Sporocytophaga myxococcoides: one gene and its partner. The protein of the gene in region 1 interacts with the protein of each later gene in a pairwise test. Links are inferred from orthologs where the notes say so. Each region holds a gene or a part of one and is shown on either strand. Other genes may lie near its edges.

Evidence for each region.
Region 2: the proteins of gyrB (region 1) and gyrA interact in binary tests that used the Escherichia coli proteins (3 or more experiments, as listed by UniProt). The link is inferred for Sporocytophaga myxococcoides from one-to-one orthologs.

The regions. Positions count from the first base shown.
Region 1 is NZ_BBLT01000004.1:126,498-139,031, reverse strand. Bases 599-3,517 are described here. They hold gyrB (DNA topoisomerase (ATP-hydrolyzing) subunit B), read left to right. Parts: upstream 599-1,039; coding sequence 1,040-2,995; downstream 2,996-3,517. Other genes in these bases: ppk1 (polyphosphate kinase 1), read left to right, coding at 3,192-3,517; MYP_RS10825 (CoA-binding protein), read left to right, coding at 599-903. Outside these bases: MYP_RS10830 (NAD(P)/FAD-dependent oxidoreductase), read left to right, coding at 1-528; more of MYP_RS10825, read left to right, coding at 541-598; more of ppk1, read left to right, coding at 3,518-5,294; MYP_RS10810 (DUF4337 domain-containing protein), read left to right, coding at 5,348-5,962; MYP_RS10805 (glycosyltransferase family 2 protein), read left to right, coding at 5,966-6,724; MYP_RS10800 (Ppx/GppA phosphatase family protein), read right to left, coding at 6,734-7,666; metH (methionine synthase), read left to right, coding at 8,060-11,788; MYP_RS10790 (YtxH domain-containing protein), read right to left, coding at 11,925-12,176; MYP_RS10785 (hypothetical protein), read left to right, coding at 12,413-12,534. UniProt on the Escherichia coli protein: DNA gyrase negatively supercoils closed circular double-stranded DNA in an ATP-dependent manner to maintain chromosomes in an underwound state.
Region 2 is NZ_BBLT01000009.1:39,986-52,739, reverse strand. Bases 4,936-8,074 are described here. They hold gyrA (DNA gyrase subunit A), read left to right. Parts: upstream 4,936-5,290; coding sequence 5,291-7,858; downstream 7,859-8,074. Other genes in these bases: MYP_RS18790 (tetratricopeptide repeat protein), read left to right, coding at 7,952-8,074; MYP_RS18800 (GyrI-like domain-containing protein), read right to left, coding at 4,936-5,038. Outside these bases: MYP_RS18830 (glutathione peroxidase), read left to right, coding at 1-507; MYP_RS18825 (1,4-dihydroxy-2-naphthoate polyprenyltransferase), read left to right, coding at 507-1,415; 3-oxoacyl-ACP reductase FabG, read left to right, coding at 1,507-2,253; MYP_RS18815 (HPP family protein), read right to left, coding at 2,340-3,032; MYP_RS18810 (hypothetical protein), read right to left, coding at 3,115-3,351; MYP_RS18805 (hypothetical protein), read right to left, coding at 3,864-4,280; more of MYP_RS18800, read right to left, coding at 4,289-4,935; more of MYP_RS18790, read left to right, coding at 8,075-9,055; MYP_RS18785 (response regulator), read left to right, coding at 9,395-9,868; MYP_RS18780 (Smr/MutS family protein), read left to right, coding at 10,124-10,594; MYP_RS18775 (winged helix DNA-binding domain-containing protein), read left to right, coding at 10,738-11,808; MYP_RS18770 (hypothetical protein), read left to right, coding at 11,855-12,085; MYP_RS18765 (hypothetical protein), read left to right, coding at 12,181-12,528. UniProt on the Escherichia coli protein: A type II topoisomerase that negatively supercoils closed circular double-stranded (ds) DNA in an ATP-dependent manner to maintain chromosomes in an underwound state.

The DNA of each region.
Region 1 (12,534 bases):
TTTGCAAATAGTGGCATTGTCGTATCTGTTGAAAAAGAAGAGTTTAAAGAATTTGAAAAGTTTGGCCCATTGGCGGGATTAGAGTTTCAGAAAAAAGTAGAAAGGCAAGCCTGGGTAATGGGAGGAAAGACTCAAACAGCCCCTGCCCAGCGACTCTCGGATTTTGTTCAGAAAAAAATATCTTCTTCCTTAATTGAAACATCTTATCAACCTGGATTAAAATCCTGTGAAATGGGGGATGTGTTGCCTCCTTTTATTGTTCAGAGATTAAGACAAGGTTTCAAGGATTTTGGTCAGAAAATGAGAGGATATCTGACCAATGAAGCTCAGATTGTAGGTGTTGAAAGCAGAACGTCATCACCGGTATCTATCCCGAGAAAAAAGGAGGAAAGGGAACATATACAGATCAAAAGATTGTTCCCTTGTGGTGAGGGAGCCGGATACGCAGGAGGTATTGTATCTGCTGCCATGGATGGCGAAAAATGTGCGGAAAGTCTTGCGGCAATTTATGGATCTAAGAATCATTGATTTTTGAATATTATGAATAAAAGAACTGTCATTTTGGGCGCTACCCCCGATTCATCAAGGTTTGCATATAAAGCAGCTCATATGCTGGTGAAATTCGGTCATGAAATATTTCCTGTAGGAATTAAAAAGGGTGAGGTTGCCGGAAAAACTATTATGAATGACAAGCCAGACATCGAAGAAATAGACACCATCACCTTGTATGTTGGTCCGCAGAATCAGACCAGTCTTTATGAATATATAATCAATCTGAAGCCCAAAAGGATTATATTTAATCCAGGTACCGAGAATGATGAACTGATTGAGTTGGCTCAGAAAAATAATATAGAACCAGTAATGGGGTGCACACTTGTGATGTTATCTGTAGGGACATATTAATGATCTGATAGATAGTTGGTTGGTTGTTTTGAAAACTTATTTCGCCCTGTTGATAAATATTTATCCATTCCTCCCTTATAAAGGCGAATAATCTAATTAAAAATTGTAAATTTACACTTTACAATACCCTTCTATAATGAGCGAAATTACTGATAAAGTGAGCAATTACTCAGCGGATAACATTCAAGTTCTGGAAGGCCTGGAAGCTGTTAGAAAGCGTCCGGCCATGTATATCGGAGATATTGGCGTTAAAGGTCTTCATCACCTTGTCTGGGAAGTAGTGGATAACTCCATTGACGAAGCCCTGGCAGGCTATTGTGATACGATAAATGTCACTATAAATGAGGATAATTCAATAACTGTTTCTGATAACGGTCGTGGTATTCCAACAGGAATTCACACTAAGGAAAACAGATCTGCACTTGAAGTCGTTATGACGGTACTTCATGCAGGAGGAAAATTTGATAAGGATACCTACAAAGTATCCGGAGGTCTTCACGGTGTGGGGGTTTCCTGCGTAAATGCATTATCTATCCATTTAAAAGTGACTGTTCACAGAGAGGGAAAAATTTTCCAGCAGGAATATTCAAAGGGTGTCCCTCAATATGCTGTAAAAATCATAGGAGAAAGTGAAAAAACAGGAACCACTGTTCATTTCATGCCTGATGATACGATATTTACAACAAAAGAATATAAATACGAAACCGTTGCAACCCGTTTAAGAGAATTGGCATTCCTTAATAAAGGAATTACAATTAACCTTACAGATACAAGAACGAAGGGAGAAGACGGGACTTCTATTACGGAAACTTTTTATTCGCAAGGTGGTCTGAGAGAGTTTGTTCAGTATCTTGATTCAACAAGAGAGAAACTTATTCCTGATCCATTATACATGGAGAGCGATAAAGGACCGATTCCTGTTGAAGTTGCAATGCAGTATAATACTTCTTATACTGAAAATGTATTTTCCTACGTCAATAATATCAATACAATTGAGGGAGGAACACACGTTGCCGGTTTCAGACGTGCCTTAACCAGAACCTTGAAAGCTTATGCTGAAAAATCAGGAATGCTGGAGAAGCTGAAGATTGAAATCAGTGGAGATGACTTCAGAGAAGGTCTGACAGCAATTGTTTCAGTGAAAGTGGCTGAACCTCAGTTTGAAGGTCAGACAAAAACAAAATTAGGGAACTCTGATGTAATGGGAGCTGTAGATGTGGTAGTGGGAGACATGCTTACTACTTATCTGGAAGAACACCCGAAAGAGGCGAAATCAATAGTGGCCAAAGTAGTTCTTGCTGCTCAGGCCAGGTTAGCGGCTAAGAAAGCAAGGGAAATGGTTCAGAGAAAGAACGTACTTTCCGGAACTGGTTTACCAGGTAAACTTGCAGACTGTTCAGAGTCTGATCCTTCACTTTGCGAAGTTTACCTTGTAGAGGGTGACTCTGCGGGAGGATCTGCAAAACAGGGAAGAGACAGAAAATTCCAGGCAATCCTGCCACTAAGAGGTAAAATTCTTAATGTGGAAAAAGCCCAAGAACACAGAATTTACGAAAATGATGAAATAAAAAATATCATCACTGCACTAGGTGTCAGCTTTGGAACTCCTGAAGATGATAAAGCCCTGAATCTTGATAAGTTGAGATACCACAAAATCATCATCATGACCGATGCTGATATTGATGGTAGTCACATCAGGACTTTGATTCTTACTTTCTTCTTCAGATACATGAAGAAGCTGATAGAAAATGGCTATCTCTATATTGCACTTCCACCACTTTACCTTGTTAAAAAAGGAAAAGAGGAAAGATATTGCTGGACTGAAGATCAACGCGATATGGCAATAAAGGAAATTGCTAAAGAAGGAAAAGAAGACTCTGTTAACATACAGAGATATAAAGGTCTCGGAGAGATGAACCCGGAGCAGTTGTGGACAACAACTATGGATCCGGAGAAAAGAAGTTTAAAGAAAGTATCTATCGAGTCTGCCGCGGAAGCAGATCACCTGTTTTCAATGCTGATGGGAGATGAAGTAGCGCCTCGCCGCGAATTCATTGAGAAAAACGCTAAATACGCAAAACTGGATATCTAAAATATATCGGTGGTACTCAGGTAATTTTAAACTTTTTCCGGATATATATTATTTTTATATCAAGGAAGGTTTATAAATTGCATTTAATTATGCATACCTCTAATCATTGAAAGTGAAAATAAGAAAGCTCCTGGGAGGGTTCCGAACTGTTGAGACGATAAAAAATAAACTTAACAGGTATAGAAGACATATTTCAATGTTACTGCAACAGACCCCGGTAATTACCAATAGTAAGTACATCAGCAGAGATCTTAGCTGGATGAAATTCAACTACAGAGTTTTGGACCAGGCTAAGAAGTCTAATCGGACGATTTTTGAAAGACTTAAATTTCTTGCAATAACGTCTTCCAACCTTGATGAATTTTTTATGATCAGGGTTGGAAGTCTTTACAATTATATAGATTACGGTAAGGAAAGAGTCGATTATTCCGGCCTTAGAGAGATTCCTTTTAGAAAAACTCTACTTAACGAAGTTCAGGACTTTTGTAAAGATCAGGTTGCATATTATGGAAAAGAACTTAAGCCATTATTTTCGGAAAACGGATTTGTAATTGCCGGAATCGAAGATCTTTTTGAGGAAGAAAAGGAGAAGGTGATTTCTTATTTCAAAAAACTCGTCTTCCCAATGCTTACTCCGATGGTATATGATAATTACCATTCGTTCCCAATTCTAATGAATAAAATCCTGATTTTTGGTGTCATTACCAGGAATAAGGAAAGTGCTTCCGACCAGAGAAAATTATCCTTTGTTCAGATTCCCCAAAACCTGCCTCGATTCTTTGAAATTGAAAGGGACGAGAAAATTATCTTTATTCCTATTGAAGAAATAATTCGCTGGCAAATTCATAAGCTGTTCAGAAATGTCGACATATTATCTGTAAACCTCTTCCGTATTACAAGAAACGGCGATTTTTCACTTGAAGAAAGTGATGATATGGAAGCTCAATTTATTGATGAAATAAAGAGGAAGCTAAAAACCAGAAGAACAGCAAGGGTTGTGAGGGTTGAAGTAGAGCCAAAATATTCTCAATGGATGATGAAGCTATTAACGGAACGTTGGGAAATTGATGAATCTAATATTTTTGTCAATGACAACCTCATTGATTATACCAGCCTTTGGCAGATTATCAATCATAAAAGATTTAAAGACAAACTTCCAACTCTTGCAGCTCCTGTAAAGCCTATAAGCTTTGGCAAAGAAGTGGATGAAGACCTTTTCGAGTATCTTAAGTTTCATGATGTACTGCTACATCATCCTTATAATAATGTCAGACCTGTTATTGATCTGATAGAACGTGCTGCTGAAGATCCGGATGTACTTTCAATCAAAATCACAATATACAGATTGGCTAAGGAGTCTAGAATAACAAATGCTTTATTAAAGGCAGCTGAAAATGGTAAACACGTTTCTGTTCTCTTTGAAGTCAAAGCCAGATTTGACGAAGAAAATAATATTAAGGAAGCTCAGAGACTCCAGAAAGCCGGTTGCTTCGTAATATATGGTGTAAGCAACTATAAGACGCACACCAAGCTGATGATGATTGTTCGTAAAGAGGACAACGAGAAAGTAACAAGATATGTGCATATGTCCAGCGGTAATTATAATGAAGAGACTGCTAAGTTTTATACAGATCTTGGACTGCTTACTACCAATGAGGTTTATGCGCATGACATCAATGAATTCTTTAATGTTATAACAGGCCATTCTGTACATTCGGAATATAAATATCTGATCACCGCACCTGGAAATATGCGGAAGAAGCTTATAGAGCTTATCAATCAGGAGGCTGAAAATGCGAAGAACGGATTGCCTAGTGGAATTGTAATAAAAATAAACTCTCTTCAAGATAATGAAACGATAGACGCTCTATATCTTGCATCTCAGGCGGGAGTTTCAATAAAACTGATAGTAAGAGGAATGTGTTGCCTCAGACCAGGTGTGGAAGGCGTTAGTGAAAATATCTTTGTTAAATCAATTGTAGGTAACTTTCTTGAGCACTCCAGAATCTACTATTTCCATAATGCAGGCGATTCAAAAGTATACGGCGGTAGTGCCGATATGATGGTGAGAAGTTTTGAAAGAAGAATTGAATCTCTGTTTCTGATTGCAGATCCATTATTGAAACAACAAACAATCAGTATACTAGATTACTCACTTAAAGATAATGTGAACAGCTATGTGTTGTTAAACGACGGTACTTATGTTAATCAGGCCACTGAAGGAGAAGAGCCGTTTAATGTGCATGAAGAGTTTTATAAAGTTACCAAAGAAATCGTTTTAAAAGCAAAGCTCTTCTAATTCAGAAGGGCTTTGTTTATTTTTACCCGCAATATTTTAATAATAAAATTTTAATGGAAGAACCAGAGAGAAAAAGCAACAGGCTGGAAACTTACTGTGGCTTGTTGTTAGCTGTATTTGCTGCAATACTTGCTATTGCAGATCTGGGCGGAGGGAAATACGGAGATGATGAAATTATTGAGACGAATGAGAAAAGCTCAGCTTATATGTGGTATCAGTCCAAGAGTATTAAAGAATCATTGGCTGAAGGACAAGGAGAGTTATTAAAGTCATTGCTTAGGTCAGGAGTGATTGTAGAGGATAAAAGGACAGCTATTGAAGGTGTTGTTGCAGGACTAGAAAAAGAGGTGGAGAGATATTCAAAAGAGAAAAAGGAAATTCTCCTTGGATCAAAAGCAGTAGGAGAGGAAAACTGGGTACAGGAGCTGAATGGAAAACTTGGTCAGGTAATTGGGGTAAAAGAATGGGAAGAACATCTGCAGGTGCTCGGAAGGGCAGGAGATTATTTTGATCTTGCCACACTCTTTCTTCAGCTAGCTCTTGTGATGGGTGCAATAAGCCTTATTTCTTCAACAGAGAAAAGTAAAAAAGCTTTTTTTATGTTGCTAATAGGTCTTGGATTAGTAGGAAGTTCGTTTACAATTTATGCATTCAGCATTGTTCATTAATATATGAAAGTACCTGTATCTGCTGTCGTCATAACATACAATGAGGAAAGAAACATTGAAAGATGTTTAAAATCTCTTGCTCGCATTACTGATGATATTGTAGTAGTGGATTCCTTTAGCAGAGACAATACTGAAGACATCTGCAGAAGATACAAAGTTAATTTTCTGAGAAGAAATTGGGAGGGATACGGTCCTACAAAGAATCTCGGCAATAGTTATGCTCGGTATGATTATATACTTTCTCTGGATGCTGATGAAGAGCTGTCCGAAGAGCTAATTGAAGAAATCAAAAGCGAATTGAATCATCCTCAATTTGATTGCTACGAAATACCTAGGAAGTCTAATTTCTGTGGGAAATGGCTGAAGTTTGGGCACTGGAATCCGGAATCACATGTAAGGGTTTTCCGTAAAGATAAAATCAAATGGGATAATAGTCCGGTGCATGAAAAGCTGAATATGGAGAAAGGGACGAGTGTAAAAAAACTTAAAGGAGCCATTCTTCATTATACTATTTATTCACTTGATCAGTATGATCAGAAAAATGATAAGTATAGCACGCTGGCAGCTGAAAGACTTTTTAAAGAAGGAAAAAAGCCCGGATTTATGAAATTATACATAAGTCCGTTTTATAGATTTTTCCATTCCTACATCCTTAAGTTGGGTATTCTGGATGGCTATTACGGTTATATCATAGCAAGAGAAACAGGTAAAGTTACCTTTCAAAAATATAATAAACTAAAAAAGTTAAGGGCGGAAAAGTAAGTTCCCGGATTATTTCGGGAACTTATTAGTATTAATAATGGTGACTTGATTTACATCGAGCATATTTCTCCTGAACAACATTTGAATCAATCCATCTTTCAGACCTAGTTCAGGCACAAGCATTTCTTTAGCTCCTGCATATCGCATTACCGATATATATATATCCGAAGCGGGAACAATAACGTCAGCCCGGTCAGGGTTAAGATTTAACACATGAATTCTGTCTTCATAGGTCATAGCGGCTACCTGTTTCTGGACTCCTTCAATCTTGTCAATCTTTATGCTAGGTTTCAGGTCTTTGGATCTTGAGAGGTTTGCAAGTTCATATATTTTTCCAATATTACCTCCTGTACCTATAGCATATACAGGCTTTTCAGCTTTTGAAATATTATCGCTAACCCACTTTTCCATTCTATTCCATTCCTCAGGCGCATCAAGTTTGTTCAGTCTTCTTACAGATCCGATTTTAAAGGATTGTGCAGCAACTTTATTTTTGTTTACAAATATGTTCAGCTCTGTGCTACCGCCACCTACATCAATATGAATGTAACTTTTTTCATCAAGTTCATTGAAAAGTACCGCATTGATGAGATCAGCTTCCTGATCTCCATCAATAATATCAATTGAAATACCAACCTCTTTCTTTACTCGTTCTGCAATTTCCTTTCCATTGGTGGATTCGCGCATCGCTGAAGTAGCGCAGAAGATATAATCATCTACTTCATATAGTTCTAAAAGCATTTTAAAGGTTTTCATGAGCTTTACGAACTTTTCTGCTTTTTCAGGACTGATCTTATTAAACTGAAATACATCCTGACCAAGTCTAAGCGGAAAACGAACATATTCAAGTTTTTTAAAATTGAATATTTCATTGTGTTTCAGGATGCTTGTTATCTGAAAACGGATAGCGTTGGAGCCAATGTCTACTGCAGCAAATTTCAAATTAATTGATGGGTTTTAATGTAAAATTGAACAGCATTGGATTTCAGGAGTTAATCTGAAATAAAGCTGTTTGTAATTCAATCCAAAAATAGAGGAATTAAGGAAAAGACATGTTTAAAATGTTGAAAAATTATTACATCATGCGTGGAAAGGAAAGAATTTTGGATATAATTTATTTAAAAAGAAACTTTATTAGTAATTTGCATTGAACTTATCCGGAAAGACGGAGGGATTGGGCCCTTAGATGTCTTAGCAACCCTTTAATAGAAGGTGCTAACTCCCACTCTGAGAATTTTATTTTCAGCAGAGAAAGATAAGGTAGAACTCCTTCCCCGGGAATCTCTCCGTTTAAGCTCTTCATCATATTATTCATCTAAAAAAAGTTATTGAAAAATGACTGTTGACATTCAGGAAGTATTAAAGAAAAGAATACTTGTGCTTGATGGCGCTATGGGAACCATGATTCAGGGATATACCCTTGAAGAAGCTGATTTTAGAGGGGAAAGATTCAAAGATCATAAAGGAGATTTAAAAGGTAATAATGACTTGTTATCGCTTACTCGTCCTGATGTTATCAAAGAAATCCACTTGAAATACCTTGAAGCGGGCGCTGATATAATTGAAACCAATACTTTTAGTGGTACTTCGATTGCTATGGCGGATTATCATATGGAAGATCTTGTTTATGAACTAAATTTTGAATCTGCAAGAATTGCCAAAGAAGCTACAGATATATATAATAAGAAGGATCCTTCAAAACCCAGATTTGTGGCTGGTTCTATAGGTCCCACAAACAGAACGGCTTCCTTGTCTCCTGATGTCAATAATCCTGGCTACAGAGCAGTAACTTTTGATGATCTTGTAAAAGCATATTATGAACAAGTAAAAGGGCTTGCAGAGGGAGGGGCAGATCTGTTTCTTGTCGAAACGGTTTTCGATACACTTAACTGCAAAGCGGCTTTATTTGCAATTGAATCGTATAAAGAAGACACAGGATCAAAAATTCCTGTTATGATCTCAGGCACCATTACGGATGCAAGCGGAAGGACCTTATCCGGACAAACAGTCGAAGCTTTTTTATATTCTGTTACTCACTTACCTGTTTTAACTGTAGGCTTTAACTGCGCATTAGGAGCAAAACAGCTGAAGCAACACATCAGAGATTTAGCAAAGGAATCAGTTACAGGGATCAGTGCACACCCTAATGCGGGGCTGCCCAATGAATTCGGGCAATATGATGAAAGTCCGGAGGAGATGGCTTCTACTATCAAAGAATTTCTTGAGGAAGGTTTACTGAATATTATAGGTGGATGCTGTGGTACAACACCTGCGCACATTAAAGCAATTGCAGATTTAGCAGCTAAATACAAGCCAAGAACAAAACCTGAATCAGATCATCTTTCAAGATACAGCGGACTTGAGCCATTGAAAGTCTTCAAAGGAGCTAACTTTATCAATATTGGAGAAAGAACCAACGTAACAGGTTCTAAAATGTTTGCACGTCTTATCAAAGAGGGTAATTATGAAGAAGCCCTTGCTGTAGCAAGAAACCAGGTTGAAGGTGGTGCTCAGGTTATCGATGTGAATATGGATGAGGGGATGCTGGATTCTGAGCAGGCAATGACAACCTTCCTTAATCTTATAGCTTCTGAGCCCGATATTGCCAAACTTCCTATTATGGTGGATTCGTCCAAATGGTCGGTAATTGAAGCTGGCCTTAAATGTGTTCAAGGTAAAGCTATTGTAAATTCAATAAGCTTAAAGGAGGGAGAAGAGAAATTTAAGGAACATGCGAGGAAAGTCAGAAAGTATGGAGCTGCTGTTGTTGTCATGGCTTTTGATGAACAGGGACAGGCAGACTCTTACCAAAGAAGAATAGAAATTTGTAAAAGAGCTTATGATATACTAACCAAGGAGGTTAACTTCCCTGCAGAAGACATCATTTTTGATCCGAATATTCTTACTGTTGCTACAGGTATTGAAGAACACAATAACTATGCAGTAGATTTTATCAATGCTACCAAATGGATTAAAGAAAATCTACCTGGAGTAAAAGTAAGTGGAGGAGTTAGTAACATATCTTTTTCTTTCAGAGGAAATGATGTGGTTAGAGAAGCGATGCACTCCGCATTTCTGTATCACGCAATTAAAGCTGGCCTAGATATGGGTATTGTGAATGCGGGTATGATTGAGGTCTATGAAAATATTCCTAAAGATCTGCTGGAGCATGTTGAAGATGTATTGCTTAACAGACGTCCGGATGCCACCGAACGAATGCTCGAAATGGCTGAAAAGGTTAAGAACAAGGGTAAGGAAACTGTTAAAGATGAAACCTGGCGCAAGCTTCCTGTGAATGAAAGGTTAGCTCATGCTTTGGTTAAGGGTATAGTTGATTATATTGATGAGGATGTTGAAGAAGCAAGGCACATGTTCGATAAACCTTTGGAGGTTATTGAAGGACCTTTAATGGATGGAATGAACATTGTTGGTGATCTTTTCGGTGAAGGAAAAATGTTCTTGCCTCAGGTGGTCAAGAGCGCAAGGGTAATGAAAAAAGCAGTAGCTTATCTGCTTCCATTTATAGAGGAAGAAAAGAAAAAAGGAGGAGGAGAAGGGCAAAATGCTGGTAAGATCCTTATGGCGACTGTAAAGGGTGATGTTCATGATATTGGTAAAAATATAGTTGGAGTAGTCTTAGGTTGTAATAACTACGAGATCATCGATCTTGGAGTAATGGTGCCTACTGATAAAATCATTAAAGCGGCTCAGGAAAATAATGTAGATATCGTAGGATTAAGCGGTCTGATAACTCCTTCTCTTGATGAAATGGTTACAGTTGCAAGGGAAATGGAAAAAGCAGGTTTAAAAGTCCCGCTTATGATCGGAGGTGCTACAACTTCAAGAATACATACCGCAGTGAAAATTGATCCACATTACAGCGGATCTGTTGTTCATGTTCTGGATGCCTCAAGAAGCGTTCCGGTTGCCGGAAGCCTTATGAATCGTGAAGCCAAAGATAATTTTATTAAGAATCTTAAAGCCGAATATTCTAAAGCACGCGAAGAACATTCTAAAAGGCAGAAAGATAAAAATTATATCACCATTGATCAGGCAAGGGCTAATAAAGCTCCTATTGACTGGACATCTACTAAAGTCACCAAACCTGCTTTTCTGGGTACAAAATTCTTCGATGATTACTCCTTATCAGAAATTAGCAAGTACATCGACTGGACTCCTTTCTTCCAGACCTGGCAGCTTAAAGGAAAGTTTCCTAAAATTTTTGAAGACCCTATTATCGGTATAGAGGCAAAAAAACTATATGATGATGCTAGAGCTCTATTAAAAGAGGTAATCGACAAAAAATTACTTCAGGCAAAAGCAGTTATAGGCTTCTATCCTGCAACAAGAGGAGGTGATGATGATATCATTCTGCATGAGTTTAATAAGGAAGTAATTGATCATGGTAATCACAAGCATGAAGTTTTCAGAGAAGATAGAAGTAAAATCCTTACGACTTTTCATACATTAAGACAACAAGGATTGAAAGGCAAAGGTATACCTAATTTGGCGCTCAGTGATTTCATCGCCCCAAAAGAATCGGGAATTAATGATTACATCGGTGGTTTTGCAGTGACTGCAGGTATAGGTATTGAACCTTTACTCGAAAAGTATGAAAAAGATCACGACGATTACAACTCCATACTTATCAAAGCTATAGCAGACAGACTGGCAGAAGCTTTTGCAGAATGCATGCATGAGAAGGTAAGAAAGGAGTATTGGGGATATGCAAGTGGAGAGTCGTTTGATAATGAAGCTTTAATAAAAGAAGAGTATGTGGGGATAAGACCTGCTCCAGGATATCCTGCATGTCCGGATCATACAGAGAAAAGTATTTTATTCAAGTTGCTGGATCCCAACTGTAGAACAGGAATTGCGCTAACTGAGAGCTTTGCCATGTATCCGGCATCATCTGTTAGTGGCATGTATTTTTCTCACCCTGATTCTAAATATTTTGGATTGGGTAAAATAGAAAAAGATCAGGTGACTGATTATGCCAAGAGAAAGAACATGTCTGTGGAAGAGGTTGAGAAGTGGCTTAGTCCGGTTTTGAACTATGATTAGAAGCTAAAAGCTAAAAGCGGAAGGCGAAAAGTTGAATGGCTGTCGTGATGGGCAGCCATTCTGCTTTGAATAGATTTAAAAAAAGCTGTCTCATCATATCTGAGACAGCTTTTCTGTTTTTTTTATAAAACCAGTATTATGGGTTAGCCTGAGCTTGAGTTTGCTGGCTGTAGTCATTGATCAATGAGAATGCAGATTGTTTTAAAGTATTTAATTTTTCAACTCCTTTCTGCACCTGGTCATTTACATCGCTTTTTAATTGAGATGCTTTATCAGAGATATTTTTTCTGGTTACATCTCCTTTTTCCGGTGCTAATAAAATACCGGCAATTGCGCCCGTCGCCGCTCCGGCAAGGAAACCCAAAAATATTTTCACATTTTCGTCCATAATTACATTAGGTTTTGGTTGTACATCCAGTTCCTTTACTGTATAATAAGTGATTTTGAGTGAAATATGTTTCCTTTAGTGAGTAATAGTTAATGGAAAAAATTGGTGAAATTGGACTTTTTTTACCTTCAAAGGGATAGATACTTGTATTTTATAGATGAAAATCCTATATTTTGTGTATCAAAAGTATCACTGTTTTGCTTCTTAGTTGGCAGTGAAAACAAAATCCGCCAAAAATGTTTTCCCAAAGTATTGATCATTTACGTCTCGAGTGGCTCATTAATTTTTACAATAAATTAACTGAGTTAAAAGAATTTCTGGAAATTTCGGATGAAGCGCTGAATTCTATACGTAATGA
Region 2 (12,754 bases), on another replicon or contig:
AAGTCCAAACCCTCGGATGGTAAGGATGCTTTTTTTTCATTCTATTCACTTAAGGCTAATACATTGGAAGGAGATTCAATTGACTTCTCCAAATTCAAAGGGAAAAAGGTCTTGATTGTGAATACAGCCTCCAAGTGTGGTTATACCCATCAGTATTCAGAACTTCAGAAACTTCATGAAACACATGGAGATAAAGTGGTTATTCTCGGATTTCCATCAAATGATTTCTTTAATCAGGAGCCTGGTAATAGTGCTCAAATCAGAGAATTCTGTACTGCAAACTTTGGTGTAACCTTCCAAATGATGGAAAAGGTGACTGTAAAAGGAAAAGGGCAACATCCTGTATTTGAGTGGTTATCTGTAGCAGATAAAAATGGCTGGAATGATCAGGCACCTAAGTGGAATTTTTGCAAATATTTAATTAATGAAAATGGTGAATTAGTTAAATTTTTCCCTTCCGGATCTGCACCAATGGGTTTTGAAATTACAGAAGCAATAAGTAAATAATGGGTTCAGCAAAAGCTTGGGTATCAGCATTCCGGTTAAGGACACTTCCTTTGGCACTTTCCAGTATTATCATGGGCAGCTTTTTGGCCGCTAAAGATGGAAGTTTCAAACTTATAATCTGCCTTTTAGCAATTTTAACTACAATTTTCCTTCAGATTTTATCAAATCTCGCTAATGATTACGGGGACTCTCAGAATGGTGCAGACAGCGTTTTCAGGAAAGGTCCTCAAAGAGCAGTGCAGTCAGGGAACATATCACCTGAAGCAATGAAAATAGGAATGTATATATTTGGCGCTCTCTCATTGGTGACAGGTATTATTCTCTTGATAAATGCTATTTCATTTTCTGCATTTGGTACATTTGGCTTTTTTATGATATTGGGAATTCTTTCAATTGTAGCAGCCATTAAATATACAGCAGGAAAAAATCCCTATGGCTATGCCGGGCTTGGTGATATTTCCGTATTTCTCTTCTTTGGTCTTGTAGGCGTGGGAGGATGTTATTATCTGCATACACATACTCTGGATTATAAAATATTATTGCCAGCTTTTGCTTGTGGTTTTTTCTCTGCAGCCGTATTAAACATAAATAACATTCGCGATATTGAATCTGATAGGCTTGCGGGTAAATATTCTATCCCGGTCAGGTTGGGCAAAGGTAAAGCAAAGATTTATCACTGGATTCTTCTTATCGGAGGCTTTGGCTCCGCAGTTACTTATATAGTTTTAAATGAAAATCATTCAATAGGAAAGTGGTTGTTCCTATTGAGTTTCCCTTTGATATTCATTACAGGTATAAAAGTAACCAGAGAAAATGACTCAGAAAAAATTGATCCTCAGTTAAAGCTCATGGCACTTTCTACTTTAGTTTTTGTAATCTTGTTTGGATTAGGCTTATTATTGTCCTGAAGCTGTTAATAACTAAATTATTTTCCTCTTTCTATTTCCCTTAATTTTTCTGTACTTAAGCATCATATTCTTATTATAAATTTTTCGGTGTGTGAAGAAGCTAGAAGGAAAAGTCAGTATTATTACCGGAGGAGCTCAGGGGATTGGGAAAAAGACTGTAGAGAGGTTTTCTTCGGAAGGTTCATCTGTTATTATTTGGGACATTGACATTGAAAAGGGTAAAGAAACCCTTAAAGAAATAAAAGAAAACGGAATGGAAGATGTGACATTTATGGAAGTGGACACAACCCGTTTTGCTCAGGTAGAGGAGGCCGCAAGAAGTGTTTTTGCATCAAGAGGACAAATTGATATTCTTATCAACAATGCTGGTATTACCAGAGATGCTGCATCTCTGAATATGAGTAAGGAACAATGGCAACAGGTAATAGATCTGAACCTTACAGGTGTATTTAACTGTACTAAAGCTATTGCCCCATATATGGTTCAAAAGCAATTTGGCCGGATTATCAACACTTCATCTTTAGTGGGAATATATAGTAATTTCGGACAGGCCAATTATGCTGCAGCCAAATCAGGATTGGTAGGTATAACCAAAGTATGGGCGAGAGAATTAAGTAGACATGGTATTACTGTAAATGCAGTGACGCCTGGTTTTATAGAAACCGAATCTTTAAAAAATGTGCCAGAGAAAATCGTTAAAAGTATTAAGGATAAAATTCCTGTAGGAAGACTTGGTAAACCCGAAGATGTATCTAATGCTTATATCTTTTTGGCATCGGAGGAGAGTTCATACATAAGCGGATCCGTACTTACTATAGATGGGGGCTTTGTTTCTTAGCATAAAGCTGAAAGTATTAATAAAAAAAGAGGCATTCGCCTCTTTCTACTTTTAACTTTAAGCTTTCTGCCTTCCGCTTTCCGCCCTTAAACTGTCTCAAACTTTTCTTCAGGGATATCTACCTTTAACTTTAGCCTTTCTACTTCTTGCTTCTGACTTTCAACTTTCAGCTTTTGGCTTTTAACTCTTCGCTTTCTACCTTTATTCAATGGGTATTTTCTTCCTGAGAGATTATTAAATACCATCGCTATTAAAAATAAGATAATTACTCCGCTTGCGACAGGGGAGACTACATACCAGTATCCAAGTTCTTTTATTTTAGCAGAGCCAATATTGGCAATAAGGGCTGTAGCTCCTCCTGGAGGATGTAGAGTTTTGGTCATTTGCATCACCATGATGCTTAATGAAACAGCCAGGGTAGATGCAAACCATAATGTGTCCGGCAACAATTGAGCCGTCGTTACCCCTACAATAGCTGAAAGGATGTGCCCTCCAAACAAGTTTCTTGGTTGAGATAATGGGCTGTTTGAAACACCATATAATAATACTGCTGAAGCACCAAAAGATCCAATCAAAAAGATATGGTCCTGAACTTCAAAAATCTGGCTATTAATAAGGCCAATAAGTCCGATACCACAAAACGACCCAAGGAAAGTCCATAAGAGGTCACTCTTATGCAACATGGTTTCCCGATACATGACATATTTGGCAATTCTGAATTTTCTTGAAAGGTTAATGTTAGGAGTATTTTTAACAGAACTCGATACTTTAATTTTCATTGTGGTCAAACTGAATTAAAAACGAAGGGCTGCTTCAGTATTTTATTATGAAGCAGCCCCAAATTTATCTAAAAACCGGGAATTAATTCAGATTCCAGGTACATTGTTTTAGCGGGGATTGACCAGCCACCGCCTGGTCGCATTTATAATTAACCATTTCTGAAATAGTCAGATATGTTTCGTAAGTCAATCCTGGAGTTTCGTTAAAATGATATAGATTAACTGAGTAAACAGGGTTGCAAACTTCGTTATTTTGAGAATTAGAAATTCCAGCTGTGAGTGCCAACGTCTTAAAAGTGATAGAAATAGTTTTTGTCATGGCATTAAGGGTTAAATTGTTAAAGGATTGATTTAAACCTGTTACTACAGGAAATTAGCCAAAGCCAACTACTAAAGCAAACAACAACAACAGCAATTATTGTTGTTATATGCATTTAACGTAATGGCAAAACGAAAGTTTACTGAAGAACCTTGTCCCTTAGTCACTTTTTCTTTTAAATCTTTAAATTGGGCTGTATTCATAAGTGTCAATTTATATTTGTTCCGAATAATCGGAACTAGGATTTAGCACCTTACATTTTTGGTGGCAGGTTGCTAGAAGTTCTCAGAGCCTATTCTCTCCCTTCTTCTTTATAAATCAACTACACACGGTAGGTGATCGCATTACAAATATATGCTACTGGAATTTTTGTTCCAAATAGTTTAACAAAAATATATTAGCTGATGAATTTATTAAAAATTAAAATCCCCAGTTTAGCTTGAATTCCAAACCGAGGATCAGGCAAATTGTTAATACAACTTAAAATATTAGAGACATTTACAACTTTTCTTTTATAGCTTTTCTATAAATTCAAATAATTCACTTTTAATACTTCTCATTTCTTTATGAAAACCATCCACTTTTTCAGTTAAGTCTCTATGTCTTTCTCTGTATACTTCGTCATAGTCTTTTGGCCTGTTTTGCATAATTCCGGCAAGGTACATTTCATGGGCTTGTGTTTGCATATAAAGGTGCTCTAGCCAGTCATTATGCATTTTACTTAGAATTTTTTCATAATCTCTCAATTCCTCCTTGTCATCTTCAGTCTTTACTTTCAGAAGTTGTTTATTAATCAGATTTTTAAAAAAAAGTATCTCATCCTTCCACAAGTCCATTTCACTCAGCCATTCTCTTGTCTGCTGATGCAGGACTTCAAGACTTCCTTCAAGAAGGTAAGTTGTTTTTGGGGATTCAAGTAATTGTGTCATAGTAACTATTATATTATTTGAGAAATTTTAATTTCTGATACAGGAAATCTTAAAATTGTCACCAATTGAGTGGATCTTAAGCCTTCCGGTTTTTCAAAATATATTTCATGATATTTTCCAACGAACTCCAGATTCTTGCTTTTGGCAAAGTCATGAACCTTTTCCAGTGATTTCTTTCCTTCGGCTCTGTCACCTTTAAATGATGTTTGTAGACTCAAACCTTCTGAAAGGTGACTTAAAGCAATTGACTGAGTAAAAGACCAATCAGGATTTTCTGCCAAAACCATTTCCTTTGAAATGTTCAAAACATCTTTATTAACTATGGCTGGCTCATTGATCATGATTGCCCATTTCCATCTGGTGTCCAGGTTAAAATCAAACGGCCTGTCATCTTTCCACCACAAAACCTCAATAGGGGTAATTTCATTCGTACAAATGTTGATCATTGGAGTCCTGGCTGATAAAATTTTTTTAGCGTATTCATCAACTTTGAAAAGCGTTAAAGCAGCCTGCAAAAAGTGCATATCCAACTGGGCAGGCCCTTCCCCATATAGGGTTAAATAGTTAAAGTCAGGTACTTCTACCAGTCTAACCTCCTCTATGGAAGTATCATACAAATGCTTGCTCAGATCAATCAAGGCCTCCATATTATTATTATGCATTTTTACTTTAACTCTGTGAAATTCTGTTATTGAGAATTCCAGATTAATTCTCCTTACATACAATAAAAAGCACAAACCCAACGTTATTTGTTCCATCTTAGGAGCAACTCCGTTTTATCCTCATAAATTTTTTACTTGATACTAATGACAGAATGAGAGGGATAATTTCGTTAATTAACAAATGGGGAACTTTTGATTGTATAATAGTTCCAATATTCAAAAAACACAGACTTGTTAAATCTGAATGTGTATAAATAAAAGCCAAATTTAGGATGTCAAATTGTGGGCATTCGCTAAAAATACTTATCTTGCTACATTAAAAAATCCTAATTTCCATTTATAATATCTATGGCGGAAGGCGAAAACATTATTCCTATTAACATTGAAGATGAAATGAGGGGAGCTTACATCGATTATTCGATGTCAGTTATCATTTCAAGGGCATTACCAGACGTAAGAGACGGATTAAAACCCGTACACAGAAGGGTGCTTTTCGGAATGTCTGAACTAGGTGTTAACTGGAACAAACCTTACAAAAAATCGGCGAGAATAGTTGGTGAAGTACTTGGTAAATTCCACCCTCACGGTGACGCATCGGTATATGATTCCATGGTTCGTATGGCACAACCATGGTCTTTGAGATATATGATGGTCGATGGACAAGGAAACTTCGGATCTATAGACGGTGATTCTCCTGCGGCAATGAGGTATACTGAGGCTAGATTCAAGAGAATCGCCGAAGAAATGCTTTCTGATATAAACAAGAATACAGTAGATTTTCAGCCAAACTTTGATGATTCCCTTGAAGAACCCACAGTTCTTCCTTCAAAGGTGCCAAATCTTTTGATTAACGGAACTTCCGGTATCGCTGTTGGTATGGCTACCAATATGGCTCCACATAATCTACGTGAAGTTGTGGATGGTGTTTGTGCATATATTGATAACAATGACATCACAATTGAGGAGCTGATGGAATTCGTAAAAGCTCCTGATTTTCCAACAGGAGGAACCATTTATGGTTATCAAGGAGTAAAATCGGCATTTGAAACAGGTCGTGGAAGAGTTGTAGTACGAGCAAATGCCACTTTTGAAAATACTCCTACAGGAAGAGATATGATTGTTGTCCACGATATTCCATATATGGTCAACAAGGCCTCAATGGTGGAAAAAACAGCACAACTGATCAATGAAAAGAAAATTGAAGGAATTTCTGACATCAGAGATGAATCGGATAGAGAAGGACTTCGCATAGTATATGAATTAAAAAAAGATGCTATTCCAAGCATCGTTTTAAATAATCTGTATAAATATACTCAGCTTCAGTCATCTTTCGGAGTAAACAACGTTGCGCTTGTAAATGGCAGGCCGATGACTGTAAATCTGAAAGACATGATCAGACATTTTGTGGATCATCGTCATGAAGTTATTGTAAGAAGAACGAAGTTTGAGCTGGAAGAAGCGGAAAAGCGTGCACATATCCTTCAAGGATATCTGATTGCCCTGGATCACCTTGATGAAGTTATAAAATTAATCAGAAATTCCAGAGATCCGGAAGAAGCTAAAAAAGGCTTAATGGAAAACTTTGGAATGTCGGAGATTCAGGCAAAGGCGGTTCTTGAATTAAGACTTCAGCGTTTAACAGGCATGGAGCGTGACAAAATCGTAAAGGAATACGAAGAAGTTATGGCTTTAATTGCAAGGTTAAATGAAATTCTTAACAGCGTTGAACTCAGAATGCAAATCATCAAAAATGAGTCTCTTGAAATGAAAGAACGTTATGGTGATGAAAGAAGAACTCAAATTGTACACTCTGCTGATGATATTGACATAGAAGATATTATCGCTGATGATGAAATGGTTATTACTATTTCACATGAAGGGTATATTAAACGTACACCATTAACTGAATATCGTTCTCAATCCAGAGGAGGAGTTGGCTCAAGAGGGGCAGTATCTAAAGAAGATGATTTTACAGAGCATCTTTTTATAGCGACAATGCATAATTATCTCCTGATTTTTACAGATTCAGGAAAAGTTTTCTGGCAAAAAGTTTATGGTATACCTGAAGGCAGCAAAACTTCTAAAGGAAGGCCTATTCAGAACCTGATCAATGTAGAAAAAGAAGATAAAGTAAGGGCAATTATTAATGTAAAAACATTAGAGAATGTTGACTACATCAATAATAACTTTATTATAATGGTGACAGAGAATGGAACCATTAAAAAAACTTCTCTGGAAGCCTTCTCTCGTCCTAGATCCAACGGTATTCAGGCAATTACCATTAATGAAGGTGATAAACTTCTGAACGTAAGGTTGACGAATGGAAGTAATGAAATCGTTATTGCACTGAAATCAGGAAGGGCAATAAGGTTTAATGAAGAACATGTTCGTCCTATGGGTAGAAATGCTGCCGGGGTAAGAGGTGTTACCTTAGCAGATGATGAGGACAAAGTAATCGGAATGGTTTGCCTGAGTTGTTCAGATAATAATCTGCTTGTTGTATCCGAAAAAGGATATGGTAAACGTTCTGATATTGATGATTACAGAGTAACAAACAGAGGGGGGAAAGGAGTTAAAACTCTTAATATCACTGAAAAAACCGGTAAACTGGTAGCAATAATGGATGTTTCGGATAAAGATGAATTAATGATCATCAATAAATCCGGAATTACTATAAGAATGCCGGTTTCAGATCTTAGAGTAGTTGGAAGAGCGACTCAAGGTGTCAGACTAATAAAACTCAGCGAAACTGATGAAATAGCATCTATTGCCAAGATTGAAAACCTTGCTACAGATGAAAATCTATCAGAGTCAACTGAACCAACAACAGAAATACCGGATATAGAAGCACAACTTCCAAATCCTGAAGCTCCTGAAGAGTCTCAGTCCGAAGAGGAAGAAAATGATAATGAGTAAATTTAGAAATGCCGGAATTTTATTTCGGCATTTTTTTATAAATATCACATAAACAGTCTTTTAACTATATAAATCTAAAGAATTGATTTAGCTATGAAAAGAATCTTTTTGAGTGTAATATTAAGTGGATGTTGTCTGATTGGAGTCGCCCAGAACTCTGCTGTTACCAATGCAATCCTTTATCATAGAGATGGGGATTTGATAAAAGCGAAACAGGAAATTGACGGAGCAAGTCAACACGAAAAAACAAAGGCCAATGCAAAAACCTGGTATTATAAAGGACTGATATATCAGGACATTGCAATGAATCAGAAGGCTGAAGTAAAGGCTGCTGCACCGGAAGCACTTCAGACTTCCTATGAATCCTATAACAAAGCTGTCGAATTGGAACAATCTAAAGGAGAATATTCAAAAATGTCTTCTGTAAAATTGCAGGAAATATGGGGCTTGTTTATAAATAAAGGATTTGCAGAATATGAGGCTAGTAACTATAAACAAGCCATCTCAAGTTTTGAAATTGCCCAAAAAATAAAACCTGCTGATACACTTGCATATATCAATGCTATTTATGCCGCTGAACAGATTCAAGAAATGAATGTCATTAAAAACAGTGTAGTAAAACTAAATTCTCTGAACTACAAAAGCCCTATTCTATATTATTATCAGATAACAATTGAAAATGAAATAGAAAAAAGTCCTGAGAAAGCACTTGCAACAGTTAAAAAAGGATTGGTGGATTTCCCAAACAATAAGACGCTTCTGGAGCTTCAAAAAAATCTTTATTTGCAAACAGGTAAAGATTCAGAAGCGGCAGCATCTATAGAAAATCTGATTAAGAATAACCCAAATGATATAAATCTTCTGAACCAGCTTGCTGTATTGTATGGTAAAACAGATACGGATAAAGCTTTGCATACATACGGAAAGGTGTTATCCATTGAACCAAATGATTTGATTGCCAATTTTAACACAGCTGTTATTTATTACAATACTGGAAAAGAGAAACATCAAAAACTTGGAACCCTAAGCGTAGGAGCGTATCAGAAAGAAGGAAAAGTACTTGAAGCTGAGATTGACGATTTATTCAAAAGATCTCTTGATCATGCACAAAAAGCACTGGCAAAAGCAGAAGAGCCTAGCGACAAGCAACAACTTGATGTGTTAATTAAAGAATTAAATAAGTCTGTTAAAAAATAAAGATAATATTTAAATCCTCAGTAATTAATACCTGAAAGCTCTCTTTCAGGTATTTTTTTGTGATTTCGATTAAAAAAAAAAGTCAGAACTTGTTGTAACGAGCTGAAGTTCAGTTGTATTTTTCCTATAAATAGTTTACCTTGCTGCAGTAAAATTGAATAAAAACAGGATTGTTGGTTAAGGTTCTTGTTTAAATTCTATTTAATCTGCATTAAATATAAATTAAAACTTTCGGTTTTTAAGTCTTATCCATTAATTTTACTTCTTTATCGAATTTCCCTGTGTAACTATACTTTAATTTATTTCGTAAAAATACATTGAAACCTTACTTATACCGTTATGCAAAAAATTGACCAGGTAATAATTGTAGGCAAAAACAGCGATTTCACAAGCCGTATAAAATCTTCCATTGAATCCACAGGAATGGCAGAACAAATTAAGCTCGCTCTCAATGGAGGCCATGCATTTCTGTATCTAGACCATCTTCATTTAGGCAAAAAATTAAAGGAATCTAAAATATTGGTGCTGCTTGATATGAACACTCCAATTGTTGATGGATGGGATTTCCTGAAAGATTATGCCAATGCTTCCCAACTTGAAAAGGAAAATGTAATTATTGTCATAATGAACGAACACCTTTCAAACGAAGAAAAGAGTAAAGCGAGTAAAATGGGAGCCAATTATTTTCTGTTTTCTTCATTTACTGTTAATGCGCTTACTTATATCGTTCAGAAACATTTCTTTAACAGTACTGTCAGGAAAATCAGGAATTGTTATGAAACGTTTAGACCATTGAGACTTGGTGCAGCTTAATTCGGTTTAATCAGCAATATCTTGTGGCTATTTTTTAAACTTCATATTTATTAGAGATATCATAGCTCATTCTCCAAGAGGGTAATGAACCTTGTTGTATTTATACTTTGAATTATCACACTAATGATCATCTACTTATAAGTAGTTCAATTCATATTTTAGGGGACTAGATCAATTCAAAAAATTATACTTCACTCTTGTTAATGCAAAGGGAAATTCTATTTTTGATTAATATAAAAATAGATTTTTATAGCTATGAGCGAAATAAAACCAGGAGACTTTGTGAAAATCAATGGTCAGGACACTGCAGTAGAAGTCCTTTCTGTTAAAGGCAACGACCTTGAAGTTGCTATGGGTATTATGAAAATGACTGTTAAGAAAAATAAAGTCACCTTTTCTCAACCACCGGCAGAGGCAACAAAGTCAGCCTCTTTTGATTCCGGAAATATTACTATAGACACTAAAGAGAAGTTACTACACTTTCAGTTTGAGCTTGATGTTAGAGGCAAAGCTAAAGAAGATGTAATTAACTTATTAACCAACTGGGTTGATGATGCTCTTCTGTTGGGTTTGCCGGAAGCAAGGATCGTGCATGGAAGAGGAAGTGGTGTATTAAAAGATACAGTAAGATCTTTCCTGAGAAAATACAAAGAAGTAGAAAGTGTAGCAGATGAAGTCCGTGAGAAAGGAGGAGACCACGTTACCCTTGTTAAATTCAAAGCGTAAGAATATACTACTCAATAAATAAAATAGCATCAGATTTTTCAATATATGAATCTGGTGCTTTTTTATTTCCTACTGACACACTGTTGTCAGTCATTCTCTTTTTATTTGTATTGATAAGATCGCTTTATATAAATACTTTGAACATGACGCCTTCGGATATTTTATACTATAGACTTATAAATCATGGGCTGGTGAATAGCAATAAAAAAACTTGTGAGGAAGTAGTGCAAAAATCAGGTGTTATTCAATCTCAGGATTTTTCGGCATCTAAATTGGCAATTGGTTTACGGCTACTCAATTCTTCAGAATCAACTATTATAAAAAGTATCAATGACGGGTCAATTTTGAGAACTTCTGCATTGAGGGGAACTCTGCATATTGTATCTTCCAAAGATATAAAATGGATACTTGATCTGGCTGGTTCTGCGGTTATTAATCGAATGCAGAAACAGTATTATAGTGTAGGCCTGGATGAAAAAATATTTTCAAAAGCATTTAGGATCTTTTCTAAAGAGTTAGATGGCAAGTTTCTTACCAGACAGGAGCTTTATTCAAAACTTAATGAACATAAAATTTCTCCTGAGGAAAACAGAGGAGTATATCTGATTAACCGAGCATCTCTTGAGAAGATCATTTGCCAGGGACCAATGAAAGGTAAAGAGACAACCTTTACGCTGCTTGATGCCTGGGCTCCTAAAGCCAATACCCTAGAACGAAAAGATGCCTTACCTGAACTTGCCAAAAGATATTTTCAAAGTCATGGACCTGCAACTTTTGAAGATTTTATAAACTGGTCAGGATTATCAAATGCAGATGCAAAAAATGCTTTTGAATCTATACTATCCAGGATGACTAAAGAAACTTTGAACCAATCCCAATATTGGTTCTATGGTAGTCTTGAGAAAAATCCTTTACCTGATAAAGTATATCTGCTTCCGGCTTTTGATGAATATATATTAGGATACAAAAATCGAGACTTGTTTCTGGATGCTGAGCAAAGCAGGAAAGTCATTACTGTAAATGGATTGTTTTATCCTACAGTTATTGTAAATGGGAAAGTGGTCGGAATCTGGAAAAGAATACATTCCAAAGGAAAAGTAATTCTGGATTTTCAACTCTTTGATAACCTCAGTAAGATGAAGCATGCTGCAATCAAAGATGAGATTAAAAGACTTGAAAACTTTCTGGAAATGCCTGTAATTATGAAGATTTGAAAAATAACTTGAATATAAGATAATTAAACTGTAGACGGATATAGTTATGAGAAAGCAATTTGAAAACGTATTAGTCTTCAAAACGGATAAGAAAGTTTTAACTTATCAGGAAATGATACAAGAAGCTTTAGTGGAATATAAAGATGAGATCAGTTGGACAGTTGACATGGATGATCAAGACAAAGTTTTGAGAATAGAATGCAATTCATTATCTCCAGAAGAAATTATTCATAAAATGAAACAAGCAGAGTTCTTTTGTGAAGAACTAGAAGATTAAAAGTACCTTTGATTGGATCAGGTTCAAAGATTCTCTTCTGCATCGAATTTTTTTTGAGTAAATTGTGATTTGATTATCATTACGACTTAGATCAAATGAAAGGGATTTTTAAAACACTTATTATTTTCCTGCAATTATCATTTGTACCTGTTAAAGATTTTAAACCTGAAATATTTGTCTTCATTGCAGAGGATGTTTTTCAGCTTTCGGACGGAAGACTAGTAGTTAGTGGACAAATTAAAACCGGAAACATAAAGAATAGTGATAAACTTATTGTAGAGATTGATAACATTAATAAACTTCTTGTCATTCAACATATGGAAGTTTTTGGAAAACCTCAAGGAACAGCGATTGGAGTCAAAGGAGATTTTGTCACATTTACTATTTCTGATATTGTAAAGGATAATGTAGGGAGGGGAACTGTTTTTTTAAAGGAAAGATAAAGTAAAAAGAGTAAATTTTAATCTGTCCTAAAAAAAGACTAGATCATATTCATTAAAACCAGTATCTCATTTAAAGTGTTATTTCAATACAATTGATTTTTTTATAAACAGCATCTTATTTTTTGGGTTTAAAACCTCATTTTTTATTTAAAATTAAAAGAACTCCTCCATTTTATGAACTAGGGGTAAACTACTTATAGTCCTAGTCATATTTTGCCGTAAAATT